Regions from separate parts of the Shigella sp. SIG6 genome, predicted to be linked through region 2. Evidence: predicted binding sites of a transcription regulator. Region 2 holds the regulator's gene; each other region holds the start of a gene.
What was found. The regulator PurR, encoded in region 2, represses purine synthesis genes. The targets are predictions, from matches to a motif close to CANGCAAACGTTTGCNTG.
Positions count from the first base shown of each region.

Region 1: a site for PurR is predicted at 1,055-1,072, ahead of purT (formate-dependent phosphoribosylglycinamide formyltransferase). Genes of this name have one in related genera too.
Region 3: a site for PurR is predicted at 952-969, ahead of purL (phosphoribosylformylglycinamidine synthase). Genes of this name have one in related genera too.
Region 4: a site for PurR is predicted at 757-774, ahead of rbsD (D-ribose pyranase). Genes of this name have one in related genera too.

Region 1 covers NZ_JBQZXC010000037.1:8,654-10,846, reverse strand. The annotation lists gene purT (formate-dependent phosphoribosylglycinamide formyltransferase) at 1-1,018, opposite strand, end outside; partial or broken gene yebG (DNA damage-inducible protein YebG) at 1,152-1,442, shown strand; gene yebF (protein YebF) at 1,509-1,865, shown strand; gene ACUU1M_RS08715 (tellurite resistance TerB family protein) at 2,192-2,193, shown strand, end outside.
Region 2 covers NZ_JBQZXC010000001.1:51,816-54,008, reverse strand. The annotation lists gene cydH (cytochrome bd-I accessory subunit CydH) at 115-204, opposite strand; gene purR (HTH-type transcriptional repressor PurR) at 503-1,528, shown strand; gene punR (DNA-binding transcriptional activator PunR) at 1,525-2,193, opposite strand, start outside.
Region 3 covers NZ_JBQZXC010000062.1:3,626-5,818, reverse strand. The annotation lists gene purL (phosphoribosylformylglycinamidine synthase) at 1-876, opposite strand, end outside; gene mltF (membrane-bound lytic murein transglycosylase MltF) at 1,134-2,193, shown strand, end outside.
Region 4 covers NZ_JBQZXC010000124.1:7,360-9,552, forward strand. The annotation lists gene rbsA (ribose ABC transporter ATP-binding protein RbsA) at 1-326, opposite strand, end outside; gene rbsD (D-ribose pyranase) at 334-756, opposite strand; gene kup (low affinity potassium transporter Kup) at 911-2,193, opposite strand, start outside.

The sequences.
Region 1 (2,193 bases), on a different contig from region 2:
CATTATCAAACGTGACATTCTGACTGGTCAGTTGTGGCAGAATAACGGCAGAAGCTGCAGGACCATACTGACGGATCCCGCCAACAGGAAGTCCGAGGAAGGCACGTACATGCAGGGCAAACTCTGAGAGATCTTGAGAAATTAACGTCACCATCCCGGTATCATGTGGACGAGGGGAGACCTCACTGAAAATCACCTCATCACCACAGACAAACAGCTCGACACCAAACAGACCATAACCGCCCAGTGCCAGCACCACTTTACGGGCAATCTCCTGCGCACGTTCAAGGGCAAGCGGGCTCATTTGCTGTGGTTGCCAGGATTCACGGTAGTCGCCATCTTCCTGGCGATGACCTACTGGTGCACAGAAATGGACGCCATCCACCGCGCTGACGGTTAGCAGGGTAATTTCGAAGTCAAACTTAACGACGCTTTCAACAATTACGCGGCCCGCTCCGGCGCGACCGCCTTGCTGAGCGTATTCCCATGCCTGAGCAAGTTGCTCTGCAGAGCGAATAAACGTCTGCCCCTTGCCGGAAGAGCTCATCACCGGTTTTACAATGCAGGGATAGCCAATGGCGGCAACCGCCTCGCGGAAAAGGCTTTCGCTATCGGCAAAACGATAAGTGGAAGTGGGCAGCTGCAGCTCTTCTGCCGCCAGGCGACGGATACCCTCGCGATTCATCGTTAATTTCGTTGCGCGAGCGCAGGGGACAACATTCAGTCCTTCCTCTTCAAGTTGGATCAGCATATCGGAGGCAATAGCTTCGATCTCCGGCACGATATAATGTGGTTTTTCCAGTTCAACCACACGGCGTAATGCATCACCATCAAGCATATTAATGACATGGGAGCGATGCGCGACATGCATGGCTGGTGCGTCGGCATAGCGATCGACGGCAATCACCTCTACGCCGAGACGCTGACACTCGATTGCCACTTCTTTACCCAGTTCACCGGAGCCTAATAACATCACGCGAGTTGCTGCCGGACGCAGCGCAGTGCCTAATAACGTCATAACGAATATCCCCTGATTAATTCCGCGCGCAGTATAAACGAAAACGTTTGCGTGTGTCTTTATTGCTGATGTTGATTTCTCAACCGAAAAGAAATATACTGTATAAAATCACAGTTATTATGAGAGGCTGCAAATGGTGGTTGAAGTTAAATACGTAGTCATTCGTGAGGGCGAAGAGAAAATGTCGTTTACCAGCAAAAAGGAAGCCGATGCTTATGACAAAATGCTTGATACGGCGGATCTGCTTGACGCCTAGCTGACAAATTCTCCAGTGCAAATGGAAGACGAGCAACGTGAAGCCCTTTCGCTATGGCTGGCAGAACAAAAAGATGTGCTGAGCACCATTCTGAAAACCGGCAAATTACCGTCCCCACAGGTCGTCGGTGCTGAATCCGAAGAGGAAGATGCCTCACACGCGGCCTGAAGCAACTTGCGCTCCTGACAATTTGTACCATGCTTTCTCCTGAATCATTGTGCTATGGAGAAAAACATGAAAAAAAGAGGGGCGTTTTTAGGGCGGTTGTTGGTTTCTGCCTGCGCATCAGTTTTCGCTGCCAATAATGAAACCAGCAAGTCGGTCACTTTCCCAAAGTGTGAAGGTCTGGATGCTGCCGGAATTGCCGCGAGCGTAAAACGTGATTATCAACAAAATCGCGTGGCGCGCTGGGCAGATGATCAAAAAATTGTCGGTCAGGCCGATCCCGTGGCCTGGGTCAGTTTGCAGGACATTCAGGGTAAAGATGATAAATGGTCAGTACCGCTAACCGTGCGTGGTAAAAGTGCCGATATTCATTACCAGGTCAGCGTGGACTGCAAAGCGGGAATGGCGGAATATCAGCGGCGTTAATGGCTTCTGATAATTCGATTGACCGTTGGCGGATGCGGCGCGAGTGCCTTGTCCGTCCCAGAACGCACCACAATCGTAGGCCTGAGAAGACGCAACAGCGTCGCATCGGGCAATCAGCATCAAACAATGCCACTCAAAACGACAAACTACTTTCACCTAAAATACCCTTATCACCTGATATACAGTAAATACCTTACCTGGCGCGAATTTCTTTGAATAACGGCCTACCGCCCCGCTTATTTGCGCATCTTTTGTCTCGATATACATTTTCTGACATCCTCATCCGCTATGCTACAGGCACTAAAAATGGTTATTGAGGAGCAAATAT
Region 2 (2,193 bases):
AAGCATGACAGCAATCACAAAAAAATGAAAATAACAAAAAGAGAAAACACTTTTGCCATTTTGCTAACAAACAGGAAGGAGATGCGAGGGAGAACGCGCTCCCTCGAGAGGAAATCAGTGCAGCGCGGCAGTCAAACCCACGGCTACGATCAAACCGAGGACGATAATCGTTGTTACCAGTGAAAATTTAAGGTCGGTGCTCATCAAGTTTTCTCCTTTTTTATTACCACACAAAAAGTGATATTACGCATTTTTACACACTGTGATGAAAAAATCTCCCGTCATTTATAATGATAAGTGTTTTTACCACTTCCCCTTTTCGTCAAGATCGGCCAAAATTCCACGCTTACACTATTTGCGTACTGGCCATTGACCCCTTCCTGACGCTCCGTGTCGTTTTTCCGGCGTACCGCAACACTTTTGTTGTGCGTAAGGTGTGTAAAGGCAAACGTTTACCTTGCGATTTTGCAGGAGCTGAAGTTAGGGTCTGGAGTGAAATGGAATGGCAACAATAAAAGATGTAGCGAAACGAGCAAACGTTTCCACTACAACTGTGTCACACGTGATCAACAAAACACGTTTCGTCGCTGAAGAAACGCGCAACGCCGTGTGGGCAGCGATTAAAGAATTACACTACTCCCCTAGCGCGGTGGCGCGTAGCCTGAAGGTTAACCACACCAAGTCTATCGGTTTGCTGGCGACCAGCAGCGAAGCGGCCTATTTTGCCGAGATCATTGAAGCAGTTGAAAAAAATTGCTTCCAGAAAGGTTACACCCTGATTCTGGGTAATGCGTGGAACAATCTTGAGAAACAGCGGGCTTATCTGTCGATGATGGCGCAAAAACGCGTCGATGGTCTGCTGGTGATGTGTTCTGAGTACCCAGAGCCGTTGCTGGCGATGCTGGAAGAGTATCGCCATATCCCAATGGTGGTGATGGACTGGGGTGAAGCAAAAGCTGACTTCACCGATGCGGTCATTGATAACGCGTTCGAAGGCGGCTACATGGCCGGGCGTTATCTGATTGAACGCGGTCACCGCGAAATCGGCGTCATCCCCGGCCCGCTGGAACGTAACACCGGCGCAGGCCGCCTTGCCGGTTTTATGAAGGCGATGGAAGAAGCGATGATCAAGGTGCCGGAAAGCTGGATTGTGCAGGGTGACTTTGAACCTGAATCCGGTTATCGCGCCATGCAGCAAATCCTGTCGCAGCCGCATCGCCCTACTGCCGTCTTCTGTGGTGGCGATATCATGGCAATGGGCGCACTTTGTGCTGCTGATGAAATGGGCCTGCGCGTCCCGCAGGATGTTTCGCTGATCGGTTATGATAACGTGCGCAACGCGCGCTATTTTACGCCGGCGCTGACCACGATCCATCAGCCAAAAGATTCGCTGGGTGAAACAGCGTTCAACATGCTGTTGGATCGTATCGTCAACAAACGTGAAGAACCGCAGTCCATTGAAGTGCATCCGCGTTTGATTGAACGCCGCTCCGTGGCTGACGGCCCGTTCCGCGACTATCGTCGTTAATCACCCGTTGCGGGAGTCTCTTCCGGCTCCCGCAGCCACTCCTTATTCAGCGTCTCACTATCGCCGAGATACTCAAGCAGCCAGGTTAACGCAGGCGACATATCATTTTGCTGCCATGTCAGACAACATGCCGAATCCGGGAAGGGGTTTTCCAGTTCAAGTGCTACCCACTTCCCCTCATTAAGCCACGGTTTGGCGAAATGTGTTGGCACCATCCCTATGCATAATCCTGCCGAGATACAGGTTGCCGATGATTCCCAGTCAGGTACGACAAGTCTTTTTTGGTTATCCAGCAACCAGGTAATACGTTTAGGTAGCGTTCGCGAGGTGTCTTCGCGCACCAACGACGGCCAGTTGCGCAACGTATCATCACTGAACGGGCCATCCATCAACGCCAGCGGGTGGTGACTGGCAACAACGCAACTCCAGCTTAGCATCCCCATATCCCGGAAGGCATAACGACCGCCTACCGGAATCGCGCGTGTTGCGCCAATTGCCAGTTCCACGCGCCCGTCGGAAAGCGCATCCCAGACACCGTTGAACACTTCCTGAAAGACAAGAAGTTCGACATCATCAAAATGGCGATAAAAATCAACGATCATCTGCCGTGTACGTTCTGGCCTGACAATATTATCCACTGCGATAGCTAACTGACCGCGCCAGCC
Region 3 (2,193 bases), on a different contig from region 2:
TTTCATCAGGATGTGCGCCGGTTCCAGATGGAAATTGTAGCGGCCCGTTTCGTGGTCAGCAAAGTAGCGGCCCACTTCAGAACCTTCCATTACGGCGGCGTTATCTTTATAAGCAGAGAGAACGTGATCTGGCGTGGTTTCGAAAGTATTTTTGATCATCCTGAACAGCGATTTCGGCTGTTGTTCACCGTCGATAATCCAGTCGGCGTTAAAAATTTTGTGGCGGCAGTGCTCAGAGTTCGCCTGAGCGAACATATACAGCTCGATGTCGTTCGGGTTACGACCAAGCTTTGTGAAAGCATCCTGCAGATAGTCAATTTCATCTTCCGCCAGAGCCAGGCCAAGACGCAGGTTAGCGTCGATCAGCGCCTGACGGCCCTGCCCCAGCAAATCAACGCTTGTGACCGGAGTCGGTTGATGGTGGGCAAACAACTGCTCTGCATCATCTAAATCAAAAAAGACCGTTTCCATCATGCGGTCGTGCAGTTCAGCGGTAACCTGCTGCCATTGTTCATTGGTCAGCGTACCGGCTTCTATATAGTAAGCAACGCCGCGCTCAAGGCGGTTTACCTGTTGTAGCCCGCAGTTATGGGCAATATCGGTCGCTTTCGAAGACCAGGGAGAGATGGTGCCAGGACGCGGGGTCACCAGCAGGAGTTTGCCTTGCGGGGCGTGGCTGGCGAGTGCCGGACCATATTTCAGCAGGCGTTCAAGTTGTGCGTGCTCATCATCGTTTAACGGCGCATTGAGGTCAGCAAAATGGACATACTCGGCGTAAATATTGTGAACCGGGAGCCTGGCAGCCTGAAAACGTGCCAGCAGTTTGTTGATTCGGAATGCCGACAGTGCAGGCGAACCACGCAGAATTTCCATCATAAGTCTCTCGTCTTCTAAGCTTTCGGTGTACCCAAGGGGGGGAAACGGGCGTCATTATAAAGAATCTGATGCACTGACGAAACCGTTTGCGTGGAAATAAAATCACCATCGTGAATTAGCAACGCGTGCCGCCAATGGCTGTAATAAGTTGCCATCTGGCGCAGGTTTACGCAAAATGCCGCTCATTTATGAGTAAACCTTTCACTATTATTACGTTTTTTCAAGCTGGGACGCGCACGACACAGAGAATTAACTAATTGAAAAAATTAAAGATTAATTATCTGTTCATCGGCATTCTGGCACTGCTGCTCGCGGTCGCTCTCTGGCCATCCATTCCCTGGTTTGGTAAAGCCGACAACCGTATCGCCGCCATTCAAGCGCGGGGAGAGTTGCGTGTGAGCACCATTCATACTCCCCTGACTTATAACGAAATCAACGGGAAACCTTTTGGCCTGGATTACGAACTGGCGAAACAGTTTGCCGATTACCTCGGCGTAAAACTGAAAGTGACCGTGCGGCAGAATATCAGCCAGCTGTTTGACGACCTTGATAATGGTAACGCCGACCTGCTGGCGGCAGGACTGGTCTATAACAGTGAGCGGGTAAAAAATTATCAGCCTGGCCCTACCTATTATTCCGTGTCACAACAACTGGTTTATAAAGTGGGTCAGTATCGCCCACGTACGCTGGGCAACCTGACGGCGGAGCAACTCACCGTTGCACCGGGTCATGTGGTGGTTAACGATCTCCAGACCCTGAAAGAAACAAAATTCCCGGAATTAAGCTGGAAGGTAGACGACAAAAAAGGCTCTGCGGAATTAATGGAAGATGTCATCGAAGGAAAACTCGATTACACCATTGCTGATTCTGTCGCCATCAGCCTGTTTCAGCGCGTTCACCCGGAGCTCGCCGTAGCGCTCGATATCACAGATGAACAACCGGTGACTTGGTTTAGCCCGTTAGATGGCGATAATACCCTTTCCGCCGCCCTGCTCGACTTCTTCAACGAAATGAATGAAGACGGTACACTGGCACGCATTGAAGAGAAATACCTGGGGCATGGCGATGATTTTGATTACGTCGATACGCGCACATTTTTACGCGCCGTCGATGCGGTACTGCCGCAGTTAAAGCCCCTGTTTGAGAAATACGCCGAAGAAATTGACTGGCGTTTGCTGGCCGCTATTGCTTATCAGGAATCGCACTGGGATGCACAGGCCACTTCACCGACGGGTGTGCGCGGCATGATGATGTTAACCAAAAATACCGCGCAAAGCCTCGGCATTACGGATCGTACCGATGCCGAACAGAGCATCA
Region 4 (2,193 bases), on a different contig from region 2:
CGATTAACAAACTCACGACCGAGGAAAATGTTTTCGGCAATGGTCAACTGCGGGATCAGGTTCAGTTCCTGATGGATAATCCCAATCCCGGCTTCCTGGGAAGATTTCGGCCCGGTAAATGTCGTTTCTTTCCCCAGCCATAAAAGCGTGCCGGCATCGCGAGTATAGATACCAGTAAGCACTTTCATCATGGTGGATTTACCCGCGCCGTTTTCGCCCACCAGCGCCATCACACGGCCCGGATAGACATTTAACGCTGCGCCCGAGAGGGCTTTTACGCCCGGGAAGGCTTTATCGATGCCTTTAAGCTGAAGTAATGCTTCCATGACGGCCTCAGAACGTCACGCCAGCACAGAGAATGATATTCGCATACGGAGAACATTCTCCGCTGCGAATTACCGCCTGACTTTCTGCGGTTTGTTGTTTGAATTGTTCATGCGTGGTGTAACGAATTTCAATGGTATTTCCCTGGTGTTTTTGCAGCTGCTCAAGGTGAGTGAGCAACGTTTCGTGGAGTTGCGGATTATGTTGTTTGATCTCTTCCGCGATAATGGCAGCCTCGACCTGCATTTCATTTGTGACGACGCCCAGCACCTGCATAAAAGAAGGTACACCTTGGGTTAATGCCATATCGATACGCGTTGTACTTTTGGGGATGGGTAAACCAGCATCACACACCACCAGCGTATCGGTATGTCCCAGACGGGAGATCACCGATGAAATATCAGAATTAAGAACGGTGCCTTTTTTCTCCATCAGCGAAACGTTTCGCTGATCCGCAGCTTAATCCTGACTGAGTTGGGAAAACCATCGTGACGTTACGGAAATGTGATCAACCTCGAAACGTTTTACATGGTGATTAACCATGAAAACAAAAACGCCCCCTTATGAAGAAAGGAGGCGTCTGGCGTTAGATTTCGACCTGAGTACCCAGTTCGATAACCCTGTTTGGCGGGATTTCAAATTGATCTGGTGCACGCAGCGCATTACGTTGCAGCAGCAAGTACAGCTTGCCGCGCAGACGCAAATACCACGGGCGTTTGCCGAGGATCAACGACTCATGCGACATAAAGAAGGAGGTTTCCATCATCCGGCAACTTAATCCTTCCAGACCGCAGCGGTGGAAAACTTCTTCCACGTTTGGCGTTTCTCGCCAACCATAACTTGCCACCACGCGCCAGAAAGTGGGCGACAGTTGTTCAATCTGTACCCGACGGACGTTATGGACATATGGCGCGTCTTCGGTGCGCAGAGTTAACAGAATCACCCGCTCATGCAATACCTTGTTATGTTTAAGGTTATGCATCAGCGCAAAGGGAATGACGTTGATTGCACGCGACATATACACCGCGGTCCCGGGCACGCGAACAGGCGGTGATTTCTCCAGCGAAGCAATCATCGCTTCCAGAGAGTTACCATGTTCATGCATCCGCCGCAGCAAGCGGAAACGCTCGCTCTTCCAGGTGGTCATCACGATAAACATCACAGTACCGAGGCTCAATGGCAACCAGCCGCCGGAGAGCAGTTTATCGAGGTTAGCGGTGAACAATGGAATATCGACACAAAGGAAAGCAATCAGGATCAGCGCAACAAAATACTTATTCCAGTGCCAGTTCTGACGTGCCACGGTAGTCGAGAGAATAGACGTCAGTACCATGGTTCCGGTCACCGCAATCCCGTACGCCGCCGCCAGGTTGCTGGAGTGCTCAAAGCTGACAATCACAATCACGACCGCGACATAGAGCATCCAGTTCACAAACGGAATATAGATTTGCCCTGACTCCATTTCGGAGGTGTGAATAATGCGCATCGGCGACAAATATCCCAGACGTACCGCCTGACGCGTCAATGAGAAGACGCCAGAGATAACCGCCTGCGAGGCAATTACCGTCGCCAGTGCGGCGATGATCAGCAGTGGGATCAGCGCCCAGTCCGGTGCCAACAGGAAGAACGGGTTCTTAATCGCTTCCGGGTTCTTTAACAACAACGCTCCCTGACCGAAGTAATTAAGGGTCAAGGAAGGTAATACGACGGTGAACCAGGCCAGGCGAATAGGGAACTTACCAAAGTGCCCCATATCAGCATACAGCGCCTCGCCCCCCGTAATCGACAGCACCACTGCCCCTAATGCAATAAAAGAAACCGTTTTGTATTCAAGGAAGAAATGCACCGCCCACATCGGATTCAGCGCAT